Regions from separate parts of the Romboutsia sp. 1001713B170207_170306_H8 genome, predicted to be linked through region 2. Evidence: riboswitches for the same ligand, from Rfam matches in the RefSeq annotation. Region 2 holds a riboswitch; each other region holds the start of a gene.

Region 1 (3,924 bases), on a different contig from region 2:
AGTAACTATATTCATTTATTAATTTATGAATTGTGAGCATTACCTTTTTAAATACTCCAAATACTTATTTTTTATGGAATTCATAAAGTTCAAAATCCCTTTTTAGGACTGCCGAAAATGCCGAATACTTCTCTTTTTAGGGAGTCAGAAACGTCAGATTACTTTTTAAGGCCTATAAAAAATGTAGATAATCATTTAAATAATTATACTAACAAATATTATTCAAACCTTTTAAGGATAAAACTAGCATTTTCAATATTTTACATTTTAATACTATTAATTGAGTCCATTTCGAAAGGTAAAAAAACTTAGGGTGTAAAAAGTTTTACAAGGGTACAACCGGATATAGTTAATTTATACTTTATGAAACCATATAGCGTCAGGTATATCTATTAACTTAAGCTTCTTTAGTGCATTACTATTTAATAATCCATTAATATACTTAGTACTATATGAACATTTTTGCAATATAACAGTATCTCTCATAGCAGATAGGGCCGTTAATTGCTTTAATATCAACTCAAACTTTTCATACCTCATATATTTAGGTTTGCATGATCCATAATATCTACTATCAAAAGGTATATGTCTTTTCTTTGAGGTTTCGCTTAAATCAAGCTCCGATATTAAATTAAAAAACTTATATTCAATAAGAGCTGTACCTACTCCATCATATAAATTACATCTTTCAGAATATATATTTTTACCTAAGCAGCTTCTACATTTAAATACTTCTTTATTCTCATAACAATAAATTTTAGTTCTTCGCTCACCACATTCTGGGCAAACAAAGAATTTCTTTTCTCCAAAACCTGTCTTTTGCTTAGATATAAATATATCTTGTATTCTGTAGTTACACCAACCTCCATGAGCATAACTTTTTATACGACCAAATAATGTTATCTTCTCATCCTCTATATTTACATATTTCTTTTCTTTACCGAATTTTATTGAGTATGCTCCTGATAAATCTTTTATATTATTTATATCAATAACATTCATATATAACCTCCATAATAACCTAAATACTAAGCGAATTTATACTGTTTATTATACTAAATTGATTCAGAAGCTTAAACCCAAGTAAAATACAGTATTGTAGCTTATTTTATAGGTGCACCCAATCGGAACGTTCCGTTCGTAGTACTCCATAAAAAGTGTACAACGTTCCTTTTGCTACCACATTTGACAACATTGATATTACAATACTTAAAACTTGATAAATAGCCATTTAACCGCGTTTTTTTATTTGAGTTATTTGTTTTGTGAGTTGATTTCGTAATTTTTTATTCATCATTTTGGAAATCCTTATTAATATATAAAAAGAGTGCACCCTAAATTAAAATAGGTGCACCTTTTATAATTAATCCAAATGTTTAGTTTGCAATATTACAAGTCATTTAATTAAAAATGACATTTATAATAATAATCATGAAAATATATATAAAGTTAATTTTATCCTCATTCTTATTTTCTTTTAAAATAAATGATTATAAAAATACAATTATAATGGATAATATAATCATAAATATTATTATATATATTAAATTTTTATTATTACTATAATTCATGTTGTAAACCTTTTTAAAGCTTTTTATAGAACCAAAAATAAGAAATACAACACTTATCAAAACTAATCCAGCTATAATATAAGGAAAGTACATTTTCATTCTAACGCCCTCTATATTTTATGATAGTATTTATTTATTTGTCCAAAGTCATAAAGAAATGCTATAGTTTCTTTTGCTATGTCAAATCCACTAACAGTTATGCCTAAAGCTGCTAATGCACTTGTAACAACTGCTAGTGCTGGTGCAAATGTTGTTGCAGCTATTAAACCTGATACGTAACTTATATATTTTGATAAAACTGCTCCACTTAATTTGTATCCTATTTTATTGAAGTGTACAGACGCATTATTAACACTATTATAGAAATTTAAAGTATTACCACTATTCCAATTATATTTTTCTTTAGAGTAACTCTTTTTTTGACCTGATTTTATCCCATGAATAGATATCCTATCTTTTGTATCTCTTGTTACCTTAATATAAGGATAAAATACACTAGACACAGTTCCTGATCCATACTGCTTAGATGGAACTACTGTAGTTGATCTAGACATAATTTCTAAATTATTTTCTTTTCCTACTTGATTTAAATTTTCTAATGATTCAAAGTAATTAATTTCTACTGTATCTTTTACCTGTCCTTCATTATCATATATTGTAGTTTTAATTATTCCTCTATGACCATTAACTTCCGTTAATATGTTATTTTCTTCTCTTACTTTTTTTAGTAAATCTTCATCACCATATGTAGATTTAAATTCTAACTTTAATAATTCCACTTGTTCATCAGAAAACATGTCAGATAATTTTGTATCTACATCAAATGATTCCCTCTCTTCATTTAATTGAATAACTTGATCTTTACTCAATCCATATGACGCTATTAAATCTGACTCATTTTCTATGATAGAATTTATATCTGTATTTAAAACTTCTTCATCCAAACTCATATCATATGACTCTTCTTGTTCTAAACCTGCAGCCAATACAGTATTTGATACTGGTAATGAAAATATTATTCCAATCAATACTAACGCTATCCCTTTACTTACTCTCTTTTTTAAACTCATTTTAATCTCCTCCTCTTGATATCCTGCTAGCATAGGTATTCTACCCTTAGCTCCTTAGCTTTCCATCCTTTAATTTCTTAAAGTTTGGCTTTTCATAGTTTTAATTAAGAAAGTATGATTTAACTTAATTTTAGCTCTATTCGTAAAATTTTGTAAATATATAGTGCATAACTGGTCGTTAAGTGTACAAAATTGGATATATTAACATTTAATATAAAAAAATTTAAACATTCATGTAAAAAATAAGCTAGCCGAAAAATCGACTAGCTTAAATAAATAATAATATTTGTTTTTTAGTTATATCATATGCAGCTGCTTTTATACGTTATATTGTCTATAATACCATCATCTTTGTTTATATTTGTAAATTTTCCATACTCAAAATCTTTACATAAATCATATACTAAATCTTTATTTTTAGAAATAGTATTTTTTATTCTATCTTCTACAAAATAAATATCACTAAAGCTATATTTATCCTTTAGAGAATCCCTATTCCCTTTTGCAATAGTTTTATATATAAATAAATCTTTAGCTTCTACAATATCATCTAAACTTAATATAAATCCTTGTATAACCTTATTCCTCTTATATGTATCTAGTCCATCAAATATAGTTTGTATAGTATCTATAACATCAAGCTCATATCTGTATTTATTTCTTAATTCTTTGCTTATTTCATGTATATAAATTGATTTAGCAGGATCTTTATATAAATTAATTATGTTATTCTCTGCCTCTTTCTCTTTTAACTCCATATACTTAGAACGTATTAACTTACTCTTAAACTTTAATTCTCTAAATGCTTTATTTTGTATATGCTTTGCCTTTGAGTATTCTATTCCTTTTGAAGCTGATACCTCAGTTAATGTCTTATCAGTAAATAAGGTTTCATAAGCAATATAATGTTCTATTCCATTTAATATCATATTTACTTCTTTTTTATAGGCTTCTATCGTTATTTTATCTATAGTTTCATCTGATACATTTATATTTATATCTTCTATCGTATCAGCTATTGTTATATCCTCATCTAGTCCACCTATAGGTGTATCTATTGATATTGAATTAGCTAAAGATTGTCTTTTTATTCTCTTTAAATTTTGAAATTCTCTTAATATAGCTCTCTTTATACATGAATATATCCAAGTATCTTTTTTACAATCCCTTGTATCGTCATATGTATTAAACCCTCTTATAAAACCCATAGACCCTATTTGAACTAAATCCTCTATCTCTAATTTATATATATTATTTTTAAATTTATTAGCAATCTTATATAC
Region 2 (3,924 bases):
AAAACTGCAGATTTTACAGTAATATATAAAGCCAATATGCCATCTATACTAGTAGAATATGCTTTTTATACAAATAAAGAAGATTTAGCAATATTGAATAATAATAAAGATGAAATGATAGAAGGAACTATGAAAGGTTTATGTAAATATTTTGGTATAACCTATAAAGCACCATCTGACTCAAATATAAATGATAACACAGATGATAATAATACTGATAATGGTACAATTTACTATAGGGTAGTTGTAGGAAGTTATACTAATAAAGAAAACGCAGAAGCTATGGTAGCAGAATTGAAGTCAAAAGGATACGATCCGTTTATAGTAGCTTATAAAAAAGAATAGTAAATTGAAAGTAGTCTATGAATTTAGGCTACTTTTAATTTACTTATGATATAATAAAAGTAGATAAATAGTAATTTATGGGAGTGTTACAAGAAAATAGGGGGGTATAATATGAGACATTTTAAGAAAATTGTCATTGGCTTATTAATATTACTATTAGCCATACCAACAATAGGATTTGGAACATTATATTTTAAGTTAAATTCTATATATGACAAAGAAGAAGCTGGTAAAATAGAAGTTGCAGAAGTTAAAGAAGGAATAACAAATATACTTTTAGTAGGAGTAGATGGAGACAATATAGATAGAGGGAATAGATCAGATGCTATGATAATACTTACTATAGATAGTAATAATAATGATATAAGACTTACATCACTAGCAAGAGATACATATGTAAATATTCCAGGGCATAGTACAGAGAAATTAACTCATGCATATGCATATGATGGTCCTAGTTTATTAATTCAAACTATTAAGGAAAATTTTGGTATAAGTATAGATAAATACGCTGCTGTTAATTTTAATTCATTTATAAATATAATTAATGAGTTAGGTGGAGTACAAATAGATATAAGTGAAGCTGAAGTAAGTCAAATAGATGGCATAAATGAAGCTGGAACACAAGCACTTACAGGAGAACAAGCATTAGCTTATAGTAGAATAAGATATATAGATAGTGCTTATCAAAGAGATAATAGACAAAGAACAGTATTACAAGCACTTTATAATAAGTTAACGAATGTAAGTAACGATGAGCTATTAGATATAGCGAATACTTTATTTAGATATACTAAAACAAATATGACTCCAATGGAAATTATAAGTGTTGGTACTCAGGCTATTAAAATTAAAGATACTGATTTTGATCAGTTGGAGTTTCCGCTTGAAGGTCATAGAAATGATACTATGATTAATAATGAAAAAGGATGGGTAATTGAATGGGAAGAAGAGTACAATAAAAAAGCTCTAAATGACTTTATATTTAATTACATTACATATATAAAAGAATACTAAAAATTATGCAGGCTTATTTGAATAGGTCTGCTTTTTAATTGTCGAATTAAACTTGTAATAAAATGGAATTAGATATAGAATAATTATTTATTTTGTAGAAAAAATAAGAATTTTTTATAAAAAAGTATTTTTTTGAAAAACGAAAGTAAGATATTATACCAATTATTTATTGAAAATTATACTAAATATGTATAACATAAACATATAAGTAGTAAAAACTTTAATATTTGAAATGGTGATATATATCCTGTAATTTGGGCATCTCGGATATATGGAGTTAGTGATGCAACCGGCTATATTTGACAAAAACTAGTTTTTGTTAGTATAGCTTTTTTTATTATAAAAAATAATACTAAAGTATAACGGATATATAGTAACAAGTATATGAATTATAAAAAAGTGTAATCAATAACTAAACAAAAGATTTATAGTATATGGTAAATTTGAGTGATTTAATATGTAAAAAATAAGACATATAATTAATACATAGTGAATAAAAGGGACTTTACGGAGGGTGTAATATATGAAGGGGATAATAATTTCAGAATCGTTAGTTATAAGAAAAGGAGTAGCAGAGATACTATCAAGTGAAAGTTGTATAGATATATTAGATGAAGGATATATGTGTACTGATATAAATAAAGATGCATACGATTTAGTTATATTTGACTTAAATAGAAATACTAAACAGTATATAGATTGTATAAAAGATATAAAAGAAAATGGAAATTCAAAAATAATGGTATTAGATTTTTATGAAGATACAAGATTATTCGCAAAGTGTATGAAAATTGGTGTAGATAGCTACATATTAGCAAATATAGAAGGTGAAGGAATAAAATATGCAGTAAGATTATTATCAAAAGGAAAAAAATACTTTGATTCAGACCTCGTAGAAAATTATATGAGAAAAGATAACTTAGAAGAAATAAAAGAGCTTACAAAAAGAGAAAAAGAAATTTTAATATGTATATCAAAAGGTAAAACTAATCATGAGATTGCTAATGAGCTATGTATAACAGAACATACAGTTAAAAAGCATACAAGCAATATTTTTGAAAAATTAAACTTAAGAGATAGAACTCATGCAGCGCTTTATGTGCATGAAAAAGGAATAATATAAAAAATTTAACTTTTGACACGATAAAAAAAATATGATAATATAGTGAAAGTCAATTAAATTAAGTAAGCCAGATGATCGCGGGTAGCATTAGCTACGTGAGGAAAGTCGGAGCTCCATAGAGCAAGGGTGCTAGATAACGTCTAGTGGGAGTGATCCTAAGGAAAGTGCAACAGAAAATAACCGCCAACTAGTTTGGTAAGGATGAAAAGGTGAGGTAAGAGCTCACCGTTGGCTAGGTGACTAGCCAAGCCGTGTAAACCCCACCCGGAGCAAGTCCAAGTTAGGGTAAATAGGGTGCTGCTCGTACCCTCCGGTAGGTAGGACGCTTGAGCCTATTGGTGACAATAGGCCTAGAAAGATGATCATCAAATACAGAACTCCGCTTATAGACTTGCTCAATTTAATGACATACACTAGCATAAGCTGGTGTTTTTTTTTACATAAATTTAAGTAATTAAATTAAAAGGGGAATTGGGGAAAATGAATATATTAGTAACAGGTGGGGCTGGATACATAGGTAGTCATACTGTAGTAGAGCTATTAAACTATAATTATGATGTAGTAGTTGTAGATAATTTTAGTAATAGTAGTCCAATTGTATTAGATAGAATTAGGGAAATATCTAAAAAGGATTTTAAATTTTATGAGGTGGATTTAACTAATAAAGAAGATTTAGAAATTGTATTTAAAGAAAATGAAATAGATGCTATAATACATTTTGCAGCATTAAAAGCTGTTGGAGAATCTGTAAAAAAACCATTAGATTATTACTATAACAATATTTTAAGTACTCTGTATTTATTCGATTTAATGAGAAAATATAGTGTATGTAAATTTGTGTTTAGTTCATCAGCAACTGTATATGGCCAACCTAAAAAGTGTCCTATAGTAGAAGATTTTCCGTTATCAGTAACAAACCCATATGGAAGAAGTAAGCTAATTATAGAAGATATACTTAGAGATATGTGTTTTGCATATTCCTCATTAGATGTAGCTATTCTAAGATATTTTAACCCTATTGGAGCTCATAAAAGTGGTCTAATTGGAGAAGAACCAGATGGAATACCAAATAATATAATGCCATATATAACTAAGGTTGCTGTTGGTAAGCTACCTGTATTAAATATATTTGGAGATGATTATGATACTTTAGATGGAACAGGTATAAGAGATTATATACATGTACTAGACTTAGCAAGAGGACATGTTAAAGCATTAAAAAAACTCGAAGAAAACCCAGGTCTTGTAACTTATAATTTAGGAACGGGTCATGGATATAGTGTACTTCAACTTGTAAATGCATTTTCAAGAGCTAGTGGTAAAAAAATACCTTATACGATTACTGATAGAAGAGCTGGAGATGTAGCAGTATGCTATGCAGATCCAAGTAAAGCAGAAAAAGAACTTGGATGGAAAGCTAATTATGGTATAGATGAAAT
Region 3 (3,924 bases), on a different contig from region 2:
TACAGGTTTAGATGTATCATTATTAAAATCAACTTCTGGAACAAAACTAAGCATGAGTATAAATGAAAATACGAAAGATGATTTACTTGGTTATGAAATACTAAGAAATGGAAAGGTAATCGCATTTACTACAAGAAGTACTTACATAGATAAAGATTCAACAGATGACAATAGCGAATATGAAGTAGTTCCTTATGCAAAAGATTTAACAATAGGAAACAAAGTTCAAATAAATTCATTAAAGCCAAGCATAAGTATTCAACAAGAGAAAGTAACTTTAAAAAGAGGAGAGAAATTTAACCCAAAAGATTATGTTAAAGGTTTTACCTATTTAGGTGAGGACATAACATCAAAATTAAAAGTTGAAAGCAATGTAAATACTGATAAAAACGGAGCTTATCAAGTTAAATACACATTAACCAATGAAGAAATAACTGTGGAGAAAAGTTTAAAAGTAGAAGTAGTAAGTGACTATGATTACTTATCAGATTTTAAGTGGACATCTGTAAATACTGAGTGGGGAACTCCAAGAAGAAACAGTAACATACAAGGAATGGTACATGGTGAGGTAACAACATTTAAAAATGGTATCGGAATACATGCAAATGGAAAGATAACTTATGATTTATCTGATAAGGAATATGACAACTTTGAAGCATTAATTGGTGTAGACACAGCTATAGGAGAAAATAATAATTCAAGTGTAACTTTCAAAGTTGTAGCAGATGGAAAAACTGTAGCAACAACAAATATTATGAGTTACTATGATAACTTAGCTTATATAAATATTCCAGTTTCTGGAGTGAAAGAATTAGTAATAGAAGTACATGATGGTGGTAATGGAAATACGAGTGATCACTGTATAATAGTTAATCCTAAACTAACAACAAGCAATGGTAAGCCAAAATTCAAAGGTGACGAGAGTGTAGCATTTAATATAAATGAAGAAATTGATTTAATTAAAGGAATAAGTGTTACAGATGGTGAAGATGGTGATTTAACTTCTAAAATAGAAGTAGAATCAGATTATATTAAAGGAAATACAGGTATATTTAACGTAACTTGTTCTGTAAAAGATAGTGATGGAAACAAAGCCCAATTTACAAGAACAGTAGTAGTTACAGATAAAGAAACTTATTTATCTGATTTAAATTGGAAATCTGCAACAATAGGTTCAGGTTACATAGGAAAAGATAAATCAGTAAGACAAGAACCTATAAAACTTTTAAATGAAGATGGATACGTTGAAGTTTTTAAAAAGGGTATAGGAACTCACGCTTACTCAGAAATAGTTTACGATTCAACAGGTTACGATATATTCGATGCTTGGGTTGGACTTGATCAATTTGTAGCAGGTCAACAAGCATCAAGTGTTATATTTAAGGTGTACGTAGATGGGGTTTTAAAGGCAGAAACACCTATTATGAAATCAAATACACCAAAACAGCACTTAATTGTTGATGTTAGAAATTCTAGCGAAATCAAACTAGTAGTAGATGTAGCTGATAGCGGAGACACTTGGGATCATGCCGACTGGGCAGATGCTAAATTTAGAAATTTTTCTGAATTTGATTTAAGCAAATTAGAAGAAGTTTTAGAAGAAGCTAGGGCCTTGGATTTAGGGAATTACACTGAAGAATCTGCAAAAACTATAAAAAATGCTATAGAAAATGGTGAAAAAACTTTAAGTTCTAACAATCAAACTAAAATAGATACAGCAGTAGAGGAGATAAGAAAAGCAATCAATTCTGCGGTAGAAATAGACTTAAGTCAAATAATACAAATAAAAGATAAAAATCTTAAATTAAGTATACAACAAGAACTTGGTCTACAAGGTGAAGTAAGATTAGGTGATATGAGGGAGCTTGTTTCACTAACAGTTAAAAATGTTCAAAGTTTAGAAGGTTTACAATACGCTGTGAATCTAGAATCACTAAACATAGAAAATAACAAAATAAAAGATTTATCACCATTAAAAGACCTTAAAAATTTGACAAACCTAAAGGCACACCCGCAAATAATAACAGAGGATTGGGTTTTGGCAAAAGATAAAAAAGTCACTGTAGACTACGACGTTTTAAACAGAAATGGTGAAAAATTAACTCTAACGTCTATAATCATAAAAGATAATAGAACATGGGACTTAACAACTTTAAACGTAGAAGAATGCGTAGATGAAAATGGAAAAATATCATTTGACACAACAGATTTTTATTCGGGGATACATACTGTTTATATGACATACGAAGATAAAGTCGATAATTATATAACACAGATTACATTTGTTCTTGATACTAGGGAAAGATAGCTGTTATAAAATGAATTGAATTATTTATAATTTTAGTGTAAATAATATAACAGTAATTGACATAATATAAAAAATAATGGTAAAATACTGAATAAATTTAATAGGTAAACCTAAGGAAACTTAGGGACACAAAGCTATAGGGACTAAGGTTTTTTTACTATGTCAGCCAGTTGCCAAATAGTACATTATACTTTTTGTTTTAAGCTTAGTATGAAATTATTAGGTCTATTTCAAGTTACTCTTTATGAGTAACTTTTTTTATGCCTAAATAATGTACTTCTGAGGGAGAATTATTCAGGAGGATAAATATGCACAAAAGAAAAATAGCAGCGTTAACTATGGCAGCAATCATTACAAACTTTTCAGCAAGCACTATAGGTGTTTTAGCACATGAATTGGGGGACAATAACGTAGTCCAAAATATATCAGATAAAAATAATCAAGATATACAATCAAATCAAGCTAAAGTAAGTAAATTTAATTTACTTAATAGCAGCTATTTAGAAGAATATAATAAATCTTTTAAATTAGATAACTCAAAAATAATTTCAATAACTAATAACGGAGGAAATTACCCATCATCAGTAATAACTAAAGCTATAGATGAAGACTTCAGTACCCACTGGGAGACTAATAAGGTTAATAGTTCAAGTTTTGAAAATGAGGTAATAATTACACTAGATGAAATTACAAGTTTAAACAGAATAGTATATGGAGCAAGACAAGATTCAGCTAAGGGAAAAGGATTTGCTCAAGAATTTGAAATATATTCTTCACTTACAGATGATGGTGATGATTTTACTGTAGTAAGTCATGGAAAGTATTCAGGATCTACTTCAGATATAGTTGAAATAAAGTTTGATAAAGCAGAGTTTAAAAGAATAAAGTTTAAGTTTAAAAAAGCTAATCAAAATTGGGCATCAGCTTCAGAATTTATGCTATATAAAGAAGATGAGTTAGCTGATAAGATAAATAGATTATTTGCAGATAGCACTATGAGTGTTGTAAGTGATGAGTTTAATACTATTGAAAAAATAGAAGCTTTAGAAAATGAAATAAAAAATCATGTTCTTTATAATGAATTTAAAGAAGATATAGAAAATGCAAAGATATTACTTAAAGAAGAAAATAATATAGAAAGTCAAAATGCTCAAATTCAAAAATTTGAAAAAGTTAATTGAAAATATGAGGAAATCTATAACAAAGCATTTAAAGTAGATAATTCAGAAATAGAAAAAATAAGCAGTAATGATGGGTCTAGCAGTGAAGCTTTAATGAAAGCTTTTGATAATGATACTAAAACATACTGGGCATCTAGAAAAAATAATAGTGATGATTTTAAAAATGAAATAGTAGTACAGTTAAAAGAAGCTACAGTTTTAGATAGGTTAATATATGGTGGAACTCCATCGTGGCAAAAAGGTTATGCAGAAGAATTTGAGATATATGCATCAAACACTACTAAAGGTGATACCTTTAAATTAGTAGCTACAGGAGAGCAAGCAGCAAGCCATGATATAAAAGAAATAACTTTTGAACCAACTGAATTTAAAAGAATAAAGTTTGTATTTAAAAAAGGAAATTTAAATCAAGCAGCCTGCTCTGTATTTTGGTTA
Region 4 (3,924 bases), on a different contig from region 2:
ACGAAAGTGAAGTTGTAAAAGAAAGATTACCAAAAGATACTATGATAGCAATGCAAACAGAGCAACTAGGTACTGGACATGCTGTTAAGATGGCTAAAGAATATATAAAAGATGAAGATACTATAGTAGTTTTATGTGGAGATACTCCACTAATAAAGGAAGATACATTAAATAGATTATTCTCATATCACTTAGAAAATGGATATCATGCAACAGTTTTAACAACTAAGGTAGACAATCCAACTGGGTATGGAAGAATAATAAGAGATAGCAATGAAGATTTATTAAAAATAGTAGAACAAAAAGATGCTAATGAAGATGAAAAAGCAGTTAATGAAATAAATTCAGGAATCTACTGCTTCAATGGAAAATCTTTAAGAGAAGCTTTAGATTTAATAGATAATAATAATGCTCAAGGCGAATACTACTTAACAGATACAATATATATAATGAGAGATAAAGGTCAAAAAGTAGGAGCTTACAATGGTTCTACAATAGAAGAGCTTATGGGAGTAAACTCTAGAGTTGAATTATCAAAAGCAGAAGCAATAATGAGAAAAAGAATAAATGAAGCTCATATGGTTAATGGTGTAACTATAATAGATACTAACTCTACATACATAGAGTCTGATGTAGAAATAGGAAATGACACTATTATTTATCCAGGGGTAATGTTAAAAGGAAACACTAAAATAGGATGCAACTGTACAATAGAGATGAATTCATCTATAGAAAATTCAACAATTGGAGATAATACAGAAGTAAAAAACTCAACAATAGTTGATAGTATAGTTGGAGAAAATACAACAGTTGGACCATATGCTTATCTTAGACCAAAGAGTAATATAGGGAACCATGTAAAAATAGGTGATTTCGTAGAAGTGAAAAATGCTACTATAGAAGATCACTCAAAGGCTTCACATTTATCTTACATAGGAGATGCACATGTAGGTAAAAATGTAAATATAGGATGTGGAGTAGTATTTGTTAACTATGATGGGAAAAATAAATTTAAATCTGTAGTAAAAGATGGAGCATTTGTTGGTTCAAATTCAAACTTAGTAGCTCCAGTAACAGTTGAAGAAGATGGTTACATAGCTACAGGTTCAACAATAACTAATGATGTGCCAAATGGAGCTTTAGCAATTGCAAGAGAAAGACAAGTTGTTAAAGAAGGTTGGGTAGAAAAGAAAAGAGCTAGAGACAACAAATAAGTTTGATTATTATTTTTAGTTTAGTCTAAAAATTTTAAATATAAATACACAATATATATCAATAGTTTAAATTTTTCGGGAGGATAGGCAATGAATACTAGCGGAAGTGAAATTAAAATAATTTCAGGAAACTCGTCTAAAGAGTTAGCACAAAAGATAGCTGATTATATAGGAGTACCTGTATCAGACTGTCAAGTAGGAACATTCAGTGATGGAGAAATATCTGTAAACATGAATGAGACGGTGAGAGGATGCGATGTTTTCGTAGTTCAATCAACTAACAGTCCAGTTAATGACAACTTAATGGAATTATTAATAATGATAGATGCGCTTAGAAGAGCATCAGCAGGTAGAATAACAGCAGTAATCCCTTACTACGGATATGCAAGACAAGATAGAAAAGCGAAATCTAGAGATCCAATCACAGCTAAGTTAGTTGCGAACTTAATAACAGCTGCAGGTGCAGATAGAGTATTAACAATGGATTTACATGCAGCACAGATACAAGGATACTTTGATATACCACTAGATCACTTATTAGGTGGAAGCATATTAGCTAACTACTTTAATGAGAAGAAAATAGAAGATTTAGTAGTAGTTTCACCTGATTTAGGAAGTGTTACAAGATCTAGAAAATTTGCAACAACATTAGACGGAGATGTTCCATTAGCTATAATCGATAAGAGAAGACCAAAGGCTAATGTCTGTGAAGTTATGAATATAATAGGAGATATTAAAGGAAAGAATGTTATCCTGTTAGATGATATGATAGATACAGCTGGAACAATAACTAATGCAGCTAATGCTCTTAAAGAATTTGGAGCGAAAGATATATATGCTTGTTGTACTCACGGAGTATTATCAGGACCGGCTATAGAAAGAATAGAAAATTCTGCTATAAGTGAGTTAATAGTATTAGATACTATACAACTTCCTGAAGAAAAGAAAATAGATAAGATAAAAGAACTTACTGTAGCTCCTTTATTTGGAGATGCTATAAAGAAGATATTCTCTAACGAATCTATAAGTGTTTTATTTTAATTAAATTAAAAAAGGCTTGTATCCAAAGTTATTTTGGAGCGAGTCTTTTTTTATATAAATTATTATTTAGAATTTAGTAATATTTATACTAAAGTATAAATATATATTGTTAAAAAGTGGAAAATGGTATATATTTTTTATAGAAAGAAGTTAATAAAGAGTAGAAATCAAAGAAGTATATCTTATATATGGGCACTTTAGGTATACTGAGATAGTAGTGCAACCGGCTATATTATAACAAATTTTGTTTTGATTATAATATGGCCTTTTTTATTACATAAATAGATAGACATAGGGAAAAAATGGTATAATGTATCATGCAAAAGAATAATTTTAATGGTACGAAAGTAGTATATAAATATAGTATTTTACAAAAGAGGTGAATATATGGTTAGTTACACTAAAAGGCGTTTAGGTGATATTTTAGTAGAAGCAGAAAAGATAACATCATATCAACTAGCTCAAGTTTTAAAAGCTCAAAAAACTATGGGTAAAAAATTAGGTGAGATTATAGTCGAGCTTAATATATTAGAAGAAAAAGATATTATTGATGCTATAGAGAAACAAACAGGTATAAAAAAAGTTAATTTGAATGAGATAGAATTTGATAAAAGGGTTATTAAGTTACTTTCTCAAGGATTATGTGAAAAATATACATTAATCCCTTTTGGGATTGAAGAAAATAAATTAAAAATTGCTTTTTCAGATCCACTTAATATATATGCAGTAGATGACATATCTATATCTACAGGATTTGAAGTTGAATCATATATAAGTGATAAAGCGAGTATAAGCAAATTTATTCAAGTTCACTATAGTTCAGAAAAAATGAACTTAGCAGCAGAAGAATTATCAAGAGAAAGTTTAGAATCACAATATATATCTATTAATGTAGAAGATTTAGATGATGTAAAAAGTGCTCCGGCTGTAAAAATGGTAGAGTACTTATTTGCCAATGCAGTTGAAATGAGAGCTTCAGATATACATATTGAACCTTTTGAAAATGAAATAAGAATAAGATATAGAATTGATGGTCAGTTACGTAATATAAATACACTTCCAAAAGAAAGTTTAGGTCCATTAGTTACTAGAATTAAAATATTATCAAATTTAAACATAACTGAAAAAAGAATACCTCAAGATGGTAGAGTAATAGCCAAAATATCTGGAAAAAAGGTTGATTTAAGAATATCTATACTTCCAGTTGTAAATGGAGAAAAAGTAGTTATAAGGGTATTAGATAGAAGTAATTTTAAGGTGGGAAAAGAATACCTAGGAATGGATGATGAAAATATTAAAAGATTAGAGAGAATTATATCAAGTCCGCATGGAATTGTATTAGTTACAGGTCCGACTGGAAGTGGTAAATCTACTACATTATACACTATTTTAAGTGAATTAAATTCATCAGAAGTAAATATTGTTACAATAGAGGACCCTGTAGAGTATACATTAAATGGAATAAATCAAGTAAATGTAAATAATAAAACAAACCTTACTTTTGCTAGTGGATTAAGAAGTATATTAAGACAAGATCCAGATATAGTTATGATAGGGGAAATAAGAGATGAGGAAACAGCTCAAGTTGCAACAAAAGCGGCCATAACAGGACATTTAGTTTTAAGCACATTGCATACTAATGATGCGCCATCTACAATAACTAGATTAA

What was found. Region 2 has a riboswitch for cyclic di-GMP ahead of I2A66_RS00190 (response regulator transcription factor). Riboswitches for the same ligand answer to the same signal wherever they lie in the genome.
Region 1: it holds a riboswitch for cyclic di-GMP, as region 2 does, so the genes downstream of both, I2A66_RS06145 (hypothetical protein) here and I2A66_RS00190 (response regulator transcription factor) in region 2, are expected to answer to the same signal.
Region 3: it holds a riboswitch for cyclic di-GMP, as region 2 does, so the genes downstream of both, I2A66_RS17140 (discoidin domain-containing protein) here and I2A66_RS00190 (response regulator transcription factor) in region 2, are expected to answer to the same signal.
Region 4: it holds a riboswitch for cyclic di-GMP, as region 2 does, so the genes downstream of both, I2A66_RS13635 (GspE/PulE family protein) here and I2A66_RS00190 (response regulator transcription factor) in region 2, are expected to answer to the same signal.

Annotation. Positions count from the first base shown of each region.
Region 1 is NZ_JADNAX010000002.1:324,687-328,610, forward strand. It holds gene I2A66_RS06140 (hypothetical protein) at 355-1,002, opposite strand; gene I2A66_RS06145 (hypothetical protein) at 1,682-2,641, opposite strand; cyclic di-GMP riboswitch class I at 2,656-2,740, opposite strand; gene I2A66_RS06150 (sigma factor) at 2,944-3,924, opposite strand, start outside.
Region 2 is NZ_JADNAX010000001.1:39,360-43,283, forward strand. It holds gene I2A66_RS00180 (N-acetylmuramoyl-L-alanine amidase) at 1-345, shown strand, start outside; gene I2A66_RS00185 (LCP family protein) at 457-1,362, shown strand; cyclic di-GMP riboswitch class II at 1,582-1,665, shown strand; gene I2A66_RS00190 (response regulator transcription factor) at 1,886-2,485, shown strand; RNA gene rnpB (RNase P RNA component class A) at 2,545-2,887, shown strand; gene galE (UDP-glucose 4-epimerase GalE) at 2,966-3,924, shown strand, end outside.
Region 3 is NZ_JADNAX010000002.1:245,063-248,986, reverse strand. It holds gene I2A66_RS05840 (NPCBM/NEW2 domain-containing protein) at 1-2,308, shown strand, start outside; cyclic di-GMP riboswitch class I at 2,402-2,486, shown strand; gene I2A66_RS17140 (discoidin domain-containing protein) at 2,617-3,489, shown strand; partial or broken gene I2A66_RS17135 (discoidin domain-containing protein) at 3,583-3,924, shown strand, end outside.
Region 4 is NZ_JADNAX010000009.1:23,159-27,082, forward strand. It holds gene glmU (bifunctional UDP-N-acetylglucosamine diphosphorylase/glucosamine-1-phosphate N-acetyltransferase GlmU) at 1-1,214, shown strand, start outside; gene I2A66_RS13630 (ribose-phosphate diphosphokinase) at 1,305-2,255, shown strand; cyclic di-GMP riboswitch class II at 2,409-2,493, shown strand; gene I2A66_RS13635 (GspE/PulE family protein) at 2,643-3,924, shown strand, end outside.